DNA from 2 places in the Mesorhizobium sp. B2-3-13 genome. Region 2 is predicted to be linked to the other one. Evidence: predicted binding sites of a transcription regulator. Region 2 holds the regulator's gene; the other holds the start of a gene.
What was found. Region 2 encodes LexA, which represses DNA repair genes until DNA is damaged. Its sites were predicted from a motif close to TGTTCNNNNTGTGTTCNG; they were not measured.
Positions count from the first base shown of each region.

Region 1: uvrA (excinuclease ABC subunit UvrA) is a predicted target of LexA. The motif match lies at 4,166-4,183, and genes of this name have one in related genera.

Region 1 is NZ_VFVQ01000003.1:164,565-172,266, forward strand. It holds gene FJ941_RS05415 (DUF72 domain-containing protein) at 1-198, opposite strand, end outside; gene FJ941_RS05420 (GNAT family N-acetyltransferase) at 227-691, opposite strand; gene FJ941_RS05425 (DUF302 domain-containing protein) at 688-1,095, opposite strand; gene uvrA (excinuclease ABC subunit UvrA) at 1,095-4,016, opposite strand; gene FJ941_RS05435 (hypothetical protein) at 4,714-4,965, opposite strand; gene FJ941_RS05440 (ATP-dependent Clp protease proteolytic subunit) at 5,103-5,708, opposite strand; gene FJ941_RS05445 (SRPBCC domain-containing protein) at 5,731-6,198, opposite strand; gene FJ941_RS05450 (metalloregulator ArsR/SmtB family transcription factor) at 6,213-6,527, opposite strand; gene FJ941_RS05455 (single-stranded DNA-binding protein) at 6,754-7,278, shown strand; gene FJ941_RS05460 (OsmC family protein) at 7,410-7,702, shown strand, end outside.
Region 2 is NZ_VFVQ01000007.1:195,458-203,159, reverse strand. It holds gene gltX (glutamate--tRNA ligase) at 1-75, opposite strand, end outside; gene FJ941_RS11165 (ComEC/Rec2 family competence protein) at 179-2,632, shown strand; gene lexA (transcriptional repressor LexA) at 2,626-3,369, opposite strand; gene FJ941_RS11155 (GntR family transcriptional regulator) at 3,777-4,550, opposite strand; gene FJ941_RS11150 (ABC transporter substrate-binding protein) at 4,700-5,686, shown strand; gene FJ941_RS11145 (ABC transporter ATP-binding protein) at 5,745-6,524, shown strand; gene FJ941_RS11140 (ABC transporter permease) at 6,530-7,453, shown strand; gene kynU (kynureninase) at 7,488-7,702, shown strand, end outside.

The DNA of each region.
Region 1 (7,702 bases), on a different contig from region 2:
CGCCTCGTTGGCCCATTTGACGAAGGTCGGCTCCTTGAAGCTCGAATAATAGGTGCCGTTGACCTCGATGCTCGGCACCTGCCGGGCGGCATATTGCAGTTGCTTCGCCTTCGACAGTTTTTCGGGATAGAAGGACGTGTCCCAAGGCTCGAAGGTCCAGCCGCCCATGCCCGCGCGGATTGTTCCCGATGTGCTCATTGTCGTTCTCCCGGATTTCTAAAAGCGATCAGACCTCGGTGGGCCTGTCGATGGGTTTGGCCATGTCGACCAGTATCCACCCTGGCCGATAGGGATTGGGCCGGCGACCCGTTTCACGGTAGCCATAGGCGGCGTAGAGCGCGATGTTCCGTTCCATCTTGGCGTTGGTGTAGAGCCGCACCTCCGGCAAACCCCACAGACGCGCCTGTTCATCCGCGTGATTGAGCAGTGCTATGCCGAGTTTTTTGCCCTGAAAAGCAGGGGAGACGGCGACGCTGAAGATCATGGCGTGGTCTTCGTGTCGTTCAAGAACAATAAGCCCGGCGGGATCATTGCTGCTCTCAAGTAGCCAGACCTCGCCGCGCTCGATACGGGGCGCATAATCCTCGGTAACGGGGATCGGTGGCGCGTCGAGTATGGCGTTGTAGGAAGCATAGGCCGCTTGCGTCAGCGTCACGATCGCGGCGAGATCTTCTGGGCCAGCGAGCCTCATGATTGATCCATTCCGGCAGCGGCCGCTATCACCTTTTCCATGCCAGCGGCAATTGCGGCGACGGCATCGCGGCTGGCGTCACGGAGATCGTGGCGTTCGGCGATCCAATGGACGTCAGTGTAGGAAAGCCAGACCTTGCCTTCATCCTCCCAGGCCAGCGCCTTCACCGGCAGGTCGATGCCGGCAAGCTGTTGGTCCTGCATCAGCGGTGTGCCGCCCTTCGGGTTGCCGAAAATCAGAAGCTCCGTCGGCCGCAGCGCAGTGCCGACATCGCGCGCGCCGGCCTGGTGATCGATGCGCGCGAACACAAGCAGTCCCGCGCGCTTGACCACCTCAGCCAGGCGGTCGATGGTTTCGGTCACGCCAAAGCGGCTCTGGACCGTGATGAGACCATCCTCTGTCATCACTCCGCCGCTTCGCGCTTGCCTCCAGGGCGCCGCTCCAGAAGCTCCTTGAGGAACTGGCCGGTGTAGCTGCGCTTCTCGCGCACGATGGCTTCCGGAGTGCCGGAGGCGACCAGTTCGCCGCCGCCATCACCGCCTTCGGGCCCGAGGTCGAGCACCCAGTCGGCGGTTTTTATCACTTCGAGATTGTGCTCGATGACGACCACGGTGTTGCCCTGGTCGACCAGTTCGTGCAGCACTTCCAACAATTTGGCGACATCGTGGAAGTGCAGGCCGGTGGTCGGCTCATCGAGGATGTAGAGCGTCTTGCCGGTTGCCTTGCGCGACAGTTCTTTGGCCAGCTTGATGCGCTGCGCCTCGCCGCCGGACAGCGTCGTCGCCTGCTGGCCGATGTGGATGTAGCCCAGCCCGACCTGCTTCAGCGTCTCCAGCTTGTCGCGCACGCCAGGCACGGCGGCGAAGAAGTCGACGCCTTCCTCGACGGTCATGTCGAGCACGTCGGCGATCGACTTGCCCTTGAACAGGACGTCGAGCGTCTCTCTGTTGTAGCGCTTGCCGTGGCAGACGTCGCAGGTGACGTAGACGTCGGGCAAAAAGTGCATCTCGATCTTGATGACACCGTCGCCCTGGCAGGCCTCGCAGCGGCCGCCCTTGACGTTGAAGGAGAAACGTCCCGGCTGATAGCCGCGCGCCTTCGCTTCGGGAAGACCCGCGAACCAGTCACGGATCGGCGTGAAGGCGCCGGTGTAGGTGGCGGGGTTCGAACGCGGGGTCCGCCCAATCGGCGACTGGTCTATGTCGATGACCTTGTCGAGGAATTCCAGCCCCTCGATGCGGTCATGCTCGGCCGGATGCTCGCGCGAGCCCATGATGCGGCGCGAGGCCGCCTTGAACAGTGTCTCGATCAGGAAGGTCGACTTGCCGCCGCCGGACACGCCGGTGACGGCGGTGAACGTGCCGAGCGGGATTTCGGCGGTGACGTTCTTCAGATTGTTGCCGCGCGCGCCGACGATCTTCAGCCGCCGGTTCTTCTTGGCTTCGCGGCGCACGCCAGGCGTTGCCACTTCGAGTGCGCCCGACAGATATTTGCCGGTGATCGAATTGGGGTTGGCCATCACCTGCTGGGGCGTGCCCTGGGCGATGATCTCGCCGCCATGGATGCCAGCGGCGGGGCCCATATCGACGACATAGTCGGCATGCAGGATGGCGTCCTCGTCATGCTCGACGACGATCACCGTGTTGCCGATGTCGCGCAGATGCTTGAGCGTGTCGAGCAGCCGCGTGTTGTCGCGCTGGTGCAGGCCGATCGACGGCTCGTCCAGCACATAAAGCACACCGGTCAGCCCAGAGCCGATCTGCGAGGCCAGCCGGATGCGCTGGCTTTCGCCGCCCGACAGCGTGCCGGAATTGCGCGACAAAGTGAGATAATCGAGCCCGACATCGTTGAGGAAGCGCAGGCGCTCGCGGATTTCCTTCAACACGCGGACAGCGATCTCGTTCTGCTTGTCGTTGAGCTGCGCCGGCAGGTCGGTGAACCATTTGTCGGCGTTGCAGATCGACTGTTCCGTCACCTCGCCAATGTGCTTGCCGGCAATTTTCACCGCCAGCGCTTCGGGCTTCAGCCGGTAGCCCTTGCAGACCGGGCAGGGCGTCGCCGACATGAAGCGCTCGATTTCTTCGCGCATCCAGGCGGATTCGGTCTCTTTCCAACGCCGTTCGAGATTGGGGATGACGCCTTCAAAAGTCTTGGTGGTCTTGTAGGAACGCAGGCCGTCATCATACTGGAAGGTGATCTCGCGCTCGCCGGTACCGCGCAGGATCGCCTCCTGGGCTTTCGCGGAAAGATCCTTGAACTTGTCGCCGAGCTTGAAGTCGTACGCCTTGCCCAACGCCTCGAGCGTCTGCGAGTAATAGGGCGAGGTCGATTTCGCCCATGGGCTGACGGCGCCGTCGCGCAGCGACACGTTTTCGTCGGGCACCACGAGGTTGGGGTCGATGGCGCGCTGGCTGCCGAGACCGTCACAGGTCGGGCAGGCGCCGAACGGGTTGTTGAAGGAGAACAGCCTGGGCTCGATTTCCGGAATGGTGAAGCCGGACACCGGGCAAGCGAACTTTTCCGAGAACAGGATGCGTTCATGCGTCTCGTTCTTCGACTTGTTGACCGAATCCTCGCCGGTCTGGCTGGCGTCGAGCGGCTTGTCGGCGAACTCGGCCACCGCCAGCCCTTCGGCCAGCTTCAGCGCCGTCTCGATGGAGTCGGCGAGACGCGTGGCAAGGTCGCCGCGCACGACGATGCGGTCGACGACAACGTCGATGTCGTGCTTGTATTTCTTGTCCAGCGCTGGAACGTCGGCGATTTCATAGAAGACGCCGTCGACCTTGACGCGCTGGAACCCTTTCTTCTGCAATTCCAGCAGTTCCTTGCGGTACTCGCCCTTGCGGCCGCGCACGATGGGCGCCAGCAGGAACAGGCGCGTGCCTTCCTCGACCGCCAGTACCCGGTCGACCATCTGGCTGACCGTCTGGCTCTCGATCGGCAGGCCGGTGGCCGGCGAATAGGGCACGCCGACACGGGCAAACAGAAGCCGCATATAGTCGTAGATCTCGGTGACGGTGCCGACCGTCGAACGCGGGTTCTTCGACGTGGTCTTCTGCTCGATGGAGATGGCCGGCGACAGGCCGTCGATCTGGTCGACGTCGGGCTTCTGCATCATTTCGAGGAATTGCCGTGCATAGGCCGAGAGGCTCTCGACATAGCGGCGCTGGCCTTCGGCATAGATGGTGTCGAAGGCCAGCGACGATTTGCCGGAGCCCGACAGGCCGGTCATGACGATCAGGCTGTCACGCGGCAGGTCGAGATCGACGTTCTTCAGATTGTGTTCGCGCGCCCCGCGAATGGAAAGGAATTTATGGTCGGCCATCGCCGGTCGCCGCCTCAGATCTGGAATTCGTGGGATTGGCGGGTTTTCCCAGCCATCCCCTATGTAGGTCTTTTTGCCGCCACGTCGAGAGACGCCACAACTCCCGACAGAAGTCGTTTAACCGTCTTTCGCGCGAAGGGGCAAGCGGAAAGAACAAAGGCCGAACATGCTCCTGACAAAACTGTGCGGAAACTGACCTGGACGTAACCTCCCGGTGATCACATTTTTTCCGTAACCGGCTATTGATGGTTGACGCGGCCAACTCACGGGAGCAGTCTTCGGAAGTCAGCGAAGCTGGCCGTCTTTCGATGGCCTCGCCGCCCCAAGGCGGCCTGCGAGACGCCGCAGGCATTTGCGATTTGCGCTTCGCCACGACGATGTCGCAACGGACACAGGAGCGGAGCATGACGCCACCGGATAGTCCCCCAGGGCTTCAGTTGTCACTGGAGCCGCGGCAGGCATAAGTGCCAGAGCAGGCGTTTGCGCCACCCGAACCGTGACCTGCCGTATTCGTCAAAATCAGAGACTATTGGTCGGATCGTCGGCTGAATGCCGCGAAGCATCCGAGATCAAACGCCGGCAGTACACTCCCGGCAAGCATGGATTAAGAATCCAACAAAAAGCCCCGTCCGTTTGCCCAAGGCACGGCGGGGCTGTTTTTGGGCGGGGCTTGAGTTCGCAGGCCTCCGACCTCGGCCTACCTTGGCGGCTTGATCCCGCCAACTCCGACATCGACCGTGATGCTGCCGGAAATCCTGACATCCGTATTGCCGATCTTGAACTGCCCATTGCCGCTGCTGGGGAACGCGTCGTCGGGTTCGGGCACCGGAGCCGGCTTGGCGATGCGATAGTCGCCGGCCACGCCGGGCAGGGCGCTCTTTTGCGCTGACGATGAAGCGTCGTCGGCAAGTGCCGAACTGGACGCAAGGCCGACGATTGCGAGCACCATGGCGCCGGTGACACGGTGCGATGTTCTGGGTCGATGAGTGTCGGTCATTCCTCTTTTATAGGGACCTGCCGCCACCGGAACCAGACCGATATCGTCAAATCTTCGACACCTAGCAGGATTTGATCTGGGGCTCTGCCTCACGCCGCTTTCTTGCGGGTGTCGAAAACATGGTCGACAATGCCCCATGCCTGGGCCTCGCGGGCAGTCATGAAATGGTCGCGGTCGAGCGTGCGTTCGACCTCTTCATAGCTGCGGCCGCAATGCTGGGCGTAGAGTTCGGTCATATGGCGTTTGGTCTGGCCGATGCGTTCGGCGTGCCGCTGGATGTCGGAAGCCTGGCCCTGGAAGCCGCCCAGCGGCTGATGCAGCAGGATGGTGGCGTTCGGCAGCGCGATGCGGCGCCCGGCCGAGCCTGCCATCAGCAGGAACGATCCCATCGATGCGGCAAAGCCCATGCACACGGTCGAGACCGGGCAGCTGATATATTGCATCGTGTCGTAGATGGCGAAGCCGCTGGTCACCATTCCGCCCGGCGAGTTGATGTAGAGCGAGATCTCCTTCTCGGGATTGTCCGATTCCAGCGACAAAAGCTGCGCGCAGACCAGCGCCGAGACGTCGTCGTTGATCTCGCCGTTGATGAAGACGATGCGCTCGCGCAGCAGTCGCGAAAAAATGTCGAAGGCACGTTCGCCGCGGCTCGATTGCTCGATCACCATCGGCACAAGGCTGGCAACACCACTCATTTCTCTTCTCCGATTTCCGTGTTCAGGCCGCGCGCGGCAGCAGAAGGCGTGGTGTGTTCGCGGCAATAGGCTTTCCGGCCCCGCGCAGCGAAAGCCGGCAGCCGGCCCCCGCCATCGCAACAGCGGGCATCGCCTTGCGGGCAAAGCCGTCATGGACGATGCGCAGATGCGTGCCGCCGGAAATGGTACGGGCGAGTGTGAAGGTGACGGTGCTGTCGAGCGGTTGCGCCGCATTGTCGGACTGCTCCCGCCAGGAATAGCGCAGCAGGCGCTCGGGCTCGGCGTCGAGGATCTCGCATTCGATCGGCGCGTCAGGCCCGGCGAAGGCAAAGCGGCTGCCGGTCCGCGGACTGATATCGTTCGGCATCATCCAGGCGGCGAGCAATTCCGGCACGGTCAGCGCCCGCCATACTTTTTCCGGCGGCTCGGCAAGGTCGTATTCGAATTCGAGCGCCTCTGGAGCGACCTGGGTTTGGTTTGCGTCTTTCATTGATCGCCCGTCTTTCATTGATCCATGTCCTTCAAAACGGCCTTCAGTTTTTCAATGCGTTCCGGCCAGAACGTCCGATAGCGTTCAATCCAGGAGAGCAGCGGGGCAAGCCCCTGCGGATCGGCGCGATAATAGGCGTTGCGGCCGGCCCGCCGCTCGACCACCAGGCCAGCGCCGCGCAACACTGCCAGATGCTGGGAGACGGCCGGCTGCGACACCGTGAGGCCGCTGCGCAGTTCCGACACGCTCATCTCGCTCGCCGCGAGACGCTCGAAGACGGCGCGGCGCGTCGGGTCGGCCAAGGCGCGGAAAATCTCTGCTTCGATCATGACGAAAGCATAAGTCGATACTTATCGATTTGGCAAGCACTGTTTTGAGACCCATATGCAGCGTTCGGGCATTGCTGCCATTCCTTGACAATTGGGGGCAGTGCATATAGGAACGAAAAGGGAACAAAAACCTTGTGGGAAAAGCCAGCCTTGGCAGGCGGCCAATATCGGCAGCCTGTAAGGTGCTGCGACAAAAATTTGTTTCGGATGAGCGCGGAGAAATATCATGGCGGGCAGCGTCAATAAGGTCATTCTGGTCGGCAATCTCGGGGCGGACCCTGAAATCCGCCGCCTGAATTCGGGCGAGCCGGTCGTCAACATCCGCATCGCCACCTCGGAAAGCTGGCGCGACAAGAATTCCGGCGAGCGCAAGGAAAAGACCGAGTGGCACAATGTCGTCATCTTCAATGAGGGCATTGCCAAGGTGGCCGAGCAATATCTGAAGAAGGGCATGAAGGTTTATGTCGAGGGCCAGTTGCAGACGCGCAAATGGCAGGACCAGACCGGTGCCGACAAATACACGACCGAAGTCGTGCTGCAGAAATTCCGTGGCGAACTGCAGATGCTCGACGCGCGCGGCCAAGGTGAGGGCGGTCAGGTCGGCGGCTACAGCGGTGGCGGCAGCAGCCGTGGTTCCGATTTCGGCCAGTCGAGCCCGAACGAAGGTTTTAGCCGTGGCGGCGATGGCGGCTCCAAAGGGGGCGGTGGCGGTGGCTCGTCGCGCGAGCTGGACGACGAGATACCGTTCTGATCGGAAGCCATACCAAACGGCGAATGCTTGTTGCTTGAGATGCCCCGAGGGTCCTGCACGGACTTTCGGGGTTTTGCATTGTTGATTTTGAGCCGACAGTCGGCGCGATCAACGACTGAAAGGACGGAGCGATGAAGGCACGTGTCAAATGGGTCGAGGAGCGCACCTTTGTCGGCGAATCCGGCAGCGGCCACAAGGTCGTGATGGGCACGGCGTCCAGCCTGGAAGGCAAGACGCCGGGACCGAGCCCGATGGAGCTGGTGCTGATCGGCACCGGCGGCTGCTCGGCCTATGACGTCGTGCACATCCTCGAGAGGGGGCGCGAGGCCGTCGATGATTGCGTGGTCGAGCTCGATTCCGACCGCTCCGAGGCCGATCCCAAAGTGTTCACCCGCATCCATATGCATTTCATCGTCAAGGGCCG
Region 2 (7,702 bases):
CGCCGTGCGCGCGCCGCCGATATGCAGATAGCCGGTCGGCGAGGGAGCAAAACGGGTGATGACCTTGTCGGGCATGGAACTCTCGGAAAACGTCTGAAGCTGAGTGCGGAGTGCGCGGACTTTCGCGCGTCGCGCGTTCATGTAGCATAGGGTGTCGAGGGCGCAAGGGGCAGACCCGATGACTGGACGAGGCCGGGGCTCGGATCGGGGCGAGGGCGCCATTGTCGGCGTCAGCGAGCGATCCCTGTTTGCGACGCCTCCTGCGATCCCGCTGCCATCGCCGCTCGTGGCTGCGCCCGCAACCCAGCCGCTGCAGGCGGATAGCCCAGCGCCAACTCCATCTCCTGCCGCACGCAGAATTGTGCGCGTGCGCCGGCAAATCGGCCCGATATCCTTTCCTCGCCTGCGTCACGGCGTGGCCAAGGCGGCGGAGCTGGAACTCGACCGGGGCATCGCCTTCCTGCTGGTGCCGGTCTGCCTGGCCGTTGGGGCGATCTGCTACTTTTCGCTGGCGTCCGAGCCCGATTTTGCAAAGCCTGTCGCGGTCGTGGTTCTGGCGGCGGTATGTGCATTCGTCTCGCGCTCCTGGCCGAAAACCCATCTGTGTTTCATGGCACTGCTGTTGTGTGTGCTTGGCCTGCTTGCGGCGAAGGTCGAAACATGGCGAGCCGGAACCCGGATGCTGGGCTCGGAAATCTCGACGCAACTGACCGGCCGCGTGATCTCGCTCGAGGAGATGGAGAGCGGCCGCATCCGGCTGACCATGGACGTGATTTCGACCGCCCGGCCGAAACTGCGCTACGCGCCTGAAAGGGTCCGGCTTTCGGCACGCAAGATACCGCCCGAAATGACCGCCGGCTCGCTTGTCACAGGCTATGCCAAACTGCTGCCGCCGACCGGCCCGGTGCGGCCGGACAGCTACGACTTCTCCTTCGACAGCTATTTCGCCGGCATCGGCGGCAGCGGCTTCTTTCTCGGCAATCCAACGGTCATCTCCGCCGAAGCCGGTGAGATGCCGCTGCCGGCACGCGTGTTTTCAGGCATCGAAAATGCCCGCGAAGCCATCGCCGACCACATCAGGGGCAGCATTGGCGGCGCCGAAGGCGAGATCGCGGCGGCGCTGATCGTCGGCGTGCGGGCCGGCATTCCCGATGAAATCAACGAAGCGATGCGGCGCACCGGCATCTATCACATCATCTCGATTTCAGGTCTGCATATGGCGCTGGTGGCCGGCACCATCATGGGTCTGCTGCGCGGCGCCTTCGCACTGTTTCCAGGGTTTTCCGCGCGCCGGCCGGTGAAGAAATACGCCGCCGCCGCCGCACTGTTTTCGATCGCCGCCTATCTCGTCATTTCGGGCGTCGTCGTCGCGGCCGAACGCAGCTTCATCATGCTGGCGGTGATGCTGATCGCCGTCTTGTTCGATCGCACGGCGCTGACCATGCGCAATCTGGCGATTTCGGCGATCGCCGTTATCCTGGTTTCGCCGCACGAGGTCGTCGGCCCGAGTTTCCAGATGTCGTTCGCGGCAACCGCAGCCTTGGTTGGCGCCTATGCCGGCTGGGCCGACCACCATGCGGGAAAGACGAGGCCTCCGCCGCCAAAGCGATCCCTACCCGGGTTTCTGACGCGAAAATTCCTCTTGGCGACAGGTGGATTGGCCATGACGTCCATCATCGCCGGCAGCGCGACGGCACTGTTTGCCATCTGGCATTTCCAGCGGGTGTCGCCGCTCAGCCTGTTCGCCAATCTGGCCCTCATGCCGATCGTGTCGATCGTGATGTTCCTGGCCGTCGCCAGCGCGTTGCTGATGCCGTTCGGGTTGGATTGGCCGGCTCTCTACCTCATGGGCAAGGGCCTGACAGCGATGATCGCCATATCGGCGTGGATATCGGAGCGCTCTCCGGTCGATGGAGTCGGGCTGATTTCGCAGCAATCCGTGCTGCTGGTCACCGTCGCGTTGGTCATCGCGACGATGGCGACGACGTGGCTCCGGCTCACGGCGGTGCCATTCGCGCTTGCCGGTCTGTTGACTGTATCGCACACGCGCGCGCCCGATGTGCTGATCTCGGAAGATGCGCGGCTGGTGGCTCTGTCGATCGGCAATGGCGAACTGGCCGTCAACCGGGAACGTCCGAACGAATTCGCAGCCGACAATTGGAAACGCGCTCTGATCTCCGAAACAATCGTCCTACCGGAAATGTTCGAGAAGACGGACGGGCAATTCGATCTTGCCACTCCCACCGACCTGCCGCTGGGATCGCCGTTCTATTGCCGCGAAGGCCTGTGCCTTGCCAGGCACCCTTCCGGCGCGATCATCGCCTATGTCGAGGATCGCAAGGACACCTGGAAGGCCTGCGCCTTCGCCGACCTGATCGTCGTCAATGACGCGACCGCCTATGACGCCTGTCATAATCCGCTGGTTCTCGTCGTCACCAAACGCCAGCTCGCCCGCAAGGGGAGTGCCGCCGTTTTCTTCGATCCCCAATCGGCCACGACGCCGGCTGAGGTCGAATTCGCCGTCGACGGACCATACCGGCCTTGGCACGAGCAGCGAAAATTCTCACGCGAGGCGAGGGGGCTGGCCCCCTATAAAAAGGCCGACAAGCCCGATGGCAAGCCAGTTCAGTAGCGCCTGATCAGCCCGACGAGCTTGCCCTGCACCTTGACCCGATCCGGTCCGAAGATGCGTGTTTCGTAGGCTGGATTGGCGGCTTCGAGCGCGATCGAGGCGCCCTTGCGGCGGAACCGCTTCAGCGTTGCTTCCTCCTCGTCGACCAGCGCCACGATGATTTCGCCCGGACTTGCTGTATCGGCATTGCGGATGATGACCGTGTCGCCGTCGAAGATACCGGCCTCGATCATCGAGTCGCCCTTGACTTCCAGCGCATAGTGCTCGCCGCCCATGATCATGTCCGGCGGCACCGAAATCGAATGCGTCTGATGCTGGATGGCATCGATCGGCACACCGGCGGCGATACGACCCATGACCGGGATGGACACAGCTGAAACCGCGTCATCGTCGTTGCCGGCCGCGGCCAGGCGGGAAGGCGCCGTCGCCGGCCTGATCTGGCGGCCGAGACTGCCTTGGCCAAGGCTGCCCTGGATGACACTTGGCGAGAACTTCTTTGCCGCATTGAGGCCCGGCGCGATCGAGTCCGGCAGCCGCAGCACTTCCAGCGCGCGCGCCCGATTGGGTAGCCGGCGAATAAAGCCACGTTCCTCCAGCGCCGTGATCAGGCGATGGATGCCCGATTTGGAGGCAAGATCGAGCGCTTCCTTCATTTCGTCGAAGGAGGGCGGTATCCCGCTTTCCTTGAGCCGTTCGTGGATGAACATCAGCAGTTCATGTTGCTTGCGTGTCAGCATGGCGGCCCCCAAGGCATTGAACGAAAGGTCTGACCAGAATCGAAAAAACAAACCCAGAACAAACACTATCCGTTCCAGTTGTGTTCCGCAACCGTTTAAAGTTTAATGAATTTGTTAACGCGTCTGAAGTTTTTTGCCGCGACAGCGGACTGAGGCCGATCCTTTCCACGATCGGCAGGCATTGAAATCGTTTTGGTTAATGGCCTGTGGCCTATCCACTGATGGGCCTTGGCATCAGTCTTTCGGGGGGCTCTTCGCGGGTGGATTGTACAATTTATGGATCCATTATTCGTGGAACGAAACGAAACCAAAACGCCAACGATTGGTAGCTTAGGGGCGGCGATGGATCCAGGCGTTTGGCCCACTCCGGCCAGCGCATGCCAATAGGCGTCGCGCAAGCATTGAAGTCACCCGGAACCCGCTTGCAAGCTGCCGGCGCGGGCGGCGTATTTGGTCGCGCCGCTGTCTTCGCTATGGACATAGACGTGCAGGGTATAGCCGATATGCGCCGTCATCAGCGCCTTGGCCCGCTCGACGTCACGATCGAGTGCAGCTTCCATGATCGCTGTATGGTGTTCGATCGCAATCGCTTCGCACAATGCCTCCATTGCCTCTTCATAACCGTCCTTCAGACCAGCCGCGGCCCGCAATGTCGGCGCCAGGCCGAGAAAACGATGATGCCGTCGCAGCTGATCGGCGATGGTCGAGCGGAATCGCATGAGCCAATTGGAAGTCGCCGCGCTTAGCAGCGCCGCATGGAAAGCTTCGTGGTTCTCGTCCCATTTATCGACAGCCGCATCCGAAGGATCGTCGACCGCGGTCTTGCAACGGGAGAGCCGGTAGTGGGCGGTGACAACGGCATCCTCCCACTCCTTGCCGCCTTTTTCCATCGATTCGAGGAACAGGGGTATCTCGACCACCATCCTGGCGCGTGCCAGGTCCTCCAGTTCGGCCCGCGATACCGGAGCGACCGTAAAACCACGATTGCTGATGGCGGTGACAAGGCGTTCGGCCTCTAGCCGCGACAAGGCTTCGCGCAACGGCGTCCAGCCGACGCCATAGGTGCCGCGCAGGGCACTCAGTTTGAGCGGGGCGCCCGGCATGAGGCGCGTGGTCAGGATGTCGCGCCGCAACAGCTGATAGGCGGCTTCCGTTTTTGTAGAACTCGTTTCATCGCGCATCGTGATCAATCCGTCGTCTGGCGAAAGTATATATGATATTGGGTCATAGCAACAATTATATATAATGTTTGACACCGACCGGCGGACCGACCATGATCGCCGTGGTAGCCGCGTTTCCAAGCGGCCCTGATCAAATCTGGGAGGAAATGATGTTGAAATCGAAATCCGCTTGGTTGTCGGGCTTGGCCCTGGCAGGCGCATTGATGATTAGCGCCGGCAGTGCCGCGGCCGATCAGATCCGTATCGGCATTGCCAATTTCGGCGAGCATCCGCAATTGAACGCCGCCATAGCCGGCTTCAAGAAGGCGTTGACGGATAATGGCTTCGTCGAGGGCAAGGACGTCGTCTACACGGAGAGCCACACCAATTTCGATGCATCGCTGGTGCCGCAGATGATCGCCAAGCTGCAGGCCGAGCAGCCCAAGCTGATCTACACCATCACCACGCCGGTCTCGCAGATCGCCAAGAAAGCGCTTGCCGGTTCCGGCATTCCGATCGTTTTTGCCGCGGTCACCGATCCGGTGGCGGCCAAGCTGGTGCCGTCATGGGACGCCGGAGACGAAGGCATGACCGGCGCCAGCGATCTGCAGGACGTCGCTGCCGTGATGGCCTTCACCAAGAAGCTGCTGCCGACCGCCAAGCGCTTCGGCGTGCCTTATAATCCCGGTGAGGCCAATGACGTTGCCTTGGTCGAAAAGATCAAGGCGGCGGCACCGGCCGCCGGCTTCGAGGTGGTGGAGGTCGGCATCGACAACGTCAATGACATCCAGCAACGCATCGCTTCGCTCGCCGGCAAGGCCGACGTGATCTACGGCCCGGCGTCGAACCTGATCCAGCCGGCGATCGCCGCTGTCTCCGCGGCCGCCCGCCAGGCCGGTATCCCGGTCGTCAACTCCGATGACAGTGCGGTCCGCAACGGCACCGTGCCTGCAAGCTTCGCGGTCAATTACACGCAGGTCGGCGTCAACGCCGGCAACATCGCCGCCGAGATCCTCAAGGGCAAGGACCCCAAGACGATCGCGCCGTCGCGCCCGGCCTACAAGGACCACATGGCAACGATCTCGCGCAAGGCGATGGCCGCGTTCGGCATCGAGATACCGGCTTCAATGGCCGATTGCGGCTGCATCGTCGACTAACATCGGAACTGCTGGGATGACGGCGTCGGCGCCGTCATCCCGAGGTCAGGGAGGAACGATGCTCGAGATTCGATCCGCACGCAAAGTGTTCTACAAGGGCCAGGCCGACGAGAAGGTCGCGCTGGACGGTCTCAGCCTGTCGCTGTCCACAGGCGAGTTCGGCATCGTCATCGGCTCCAACGGGGCCGGCAAGAGCAGCATGCTTAATGCCATTTCCGGCGCTCTGATCCTCGATTCCGGCCAGATTCTGATCAATGGCGCCGATGTGACTGGTATGCCGGTGCACAAGCGCGCCTCGAGACTGGCTCGCGTATTCCAGGATCCGATGCGCGGCACCGCCGCCAGCATGACGGTTGCGGAAAACATGCTGCTGGCCGATTTGCGCAGCCAAAAGCGCACCTTGCGCCCGGGGCTGAACACCACCCGGCTTGCGTCCTACAGGGAACGCCTGTCGATCCTGGGTCTCGGTCTGGAAAATCGTCTCGACACGCGCGTCGACCTGCTCTCGGGCGGGCAGCGGCAATCCTTGTCGCTGATCATGGCGGTCGGCGGATCGCCTGACTTGCTGCTGCTCGACGAACATACCGCGGCACTTGATCCGCGCACGGCCGAGATTGTCATGCAGGCGACGGTGCGCGCCGTCAGCGCGCTGAAGCTGACGACTATGATGGTGACCCACAACATGCAGCACGCCGTCGACTACGGCAGCCGCGTGATCATGCTCGACGCGGGCCGCGTCCTTCTGGAAGTTAGCGGCGAGGAGAAGGCGAGGGTCACGGTTATCGATCTGATCGGCCATTTCTCCGTCAAAACCGACCGCATGTTGCTGGCGAGCTGATCACCATGGGTTTTGTTCAGGACATTCTCGCCAGCTTCGTCGCAATCATGCCGGTCACCCTGGCGCAGAGCCTGATCCTGGCCTTGGTCGTGCTCGGGATCATGATCCCGTTTCGCATGCTGAATTTTCCCGATCTCACCAGCGAAGGCGCTTTTCCGCTGGGCGGCTGCGTCTGCGGCGTTCTCCTTGCCGCCGGCGCATCGCCGCTGATGGGCATCGCGGCCGCTCTTGTCGCCGGCTTCGCGGCGGGCTGCTGCACCGCCTTCATCCATCTGCGCTTCCGCATCCACACGCTGCTTGCGGGCATCCTGATGATGACGATGCTCTACAGCATCAATCTTCGCATCATGGGCAAGTCCAACCTGTCCGTCTTCGGTTCGCCCTCGGTGTTCGATTGGGTGCCGTTCGCGCGGGCGGGTTTCCCCGCCAGCAAGATCGTCGTCGCTGGCCTTCTCGCGCTTATTGCCTTCAAGCTGCTCTACATGTTCTTCAGGACCGAGAAGGGCACGGCCGTGCGGGCCGTGGGCGCCAATCCTGACATGGCCGAGGCGCAAGGCATCAATGTCTGGGCCGCGACCATAGGCGGTGTCGGGCTGGCGAGCGCGTTTTCGGCGTCAAGCGGCGCGCTGATGGTGCAGTCGCAGGGATTCGCCGACGTCAATATGGGGCTGGGCATCCTCATCAACGGACTTGCCGCGCTGATGATCGGCGAGGCCGTCGTCGGCAAGCAGACGGTCTGGCGGCAGCTGCTGGCGCCTTTCGCCGGCGCGATCATCTACTACCAGCTGGTGTCGTTCTGCCTTGCCGCCGGCATGCCGCCGCCCGACCTGAAGCTTGCCACGGGCCTGTTCGTGCTGGCCATGCTGGCCTTGCCCAGTCTCAAGCGCAGCCGCGGGCCGGCGCCAGCACGCGAAGCTATCCGTGAATAACCAGGGCGTGAATAATCAGGGAATGTCACAAATGATGCGTGCAACGCTCGATCTCGCAGCCGTCGAAGCCATGGACGCGGCGGACCCGCTGCGCGCCATGCGCGACCGCTTCATCTTGCCGGAAGGCGTCATCTACCTCGACGGCAATTCGCTCGGGGCCGCGGCGCCGGCCGTCTTTGACGAATTGCAGAAGGCAGCGACGCAGGAGTGGGCGCAGGACCTGATCCGTGCCTGGAACACAGCCGGCTG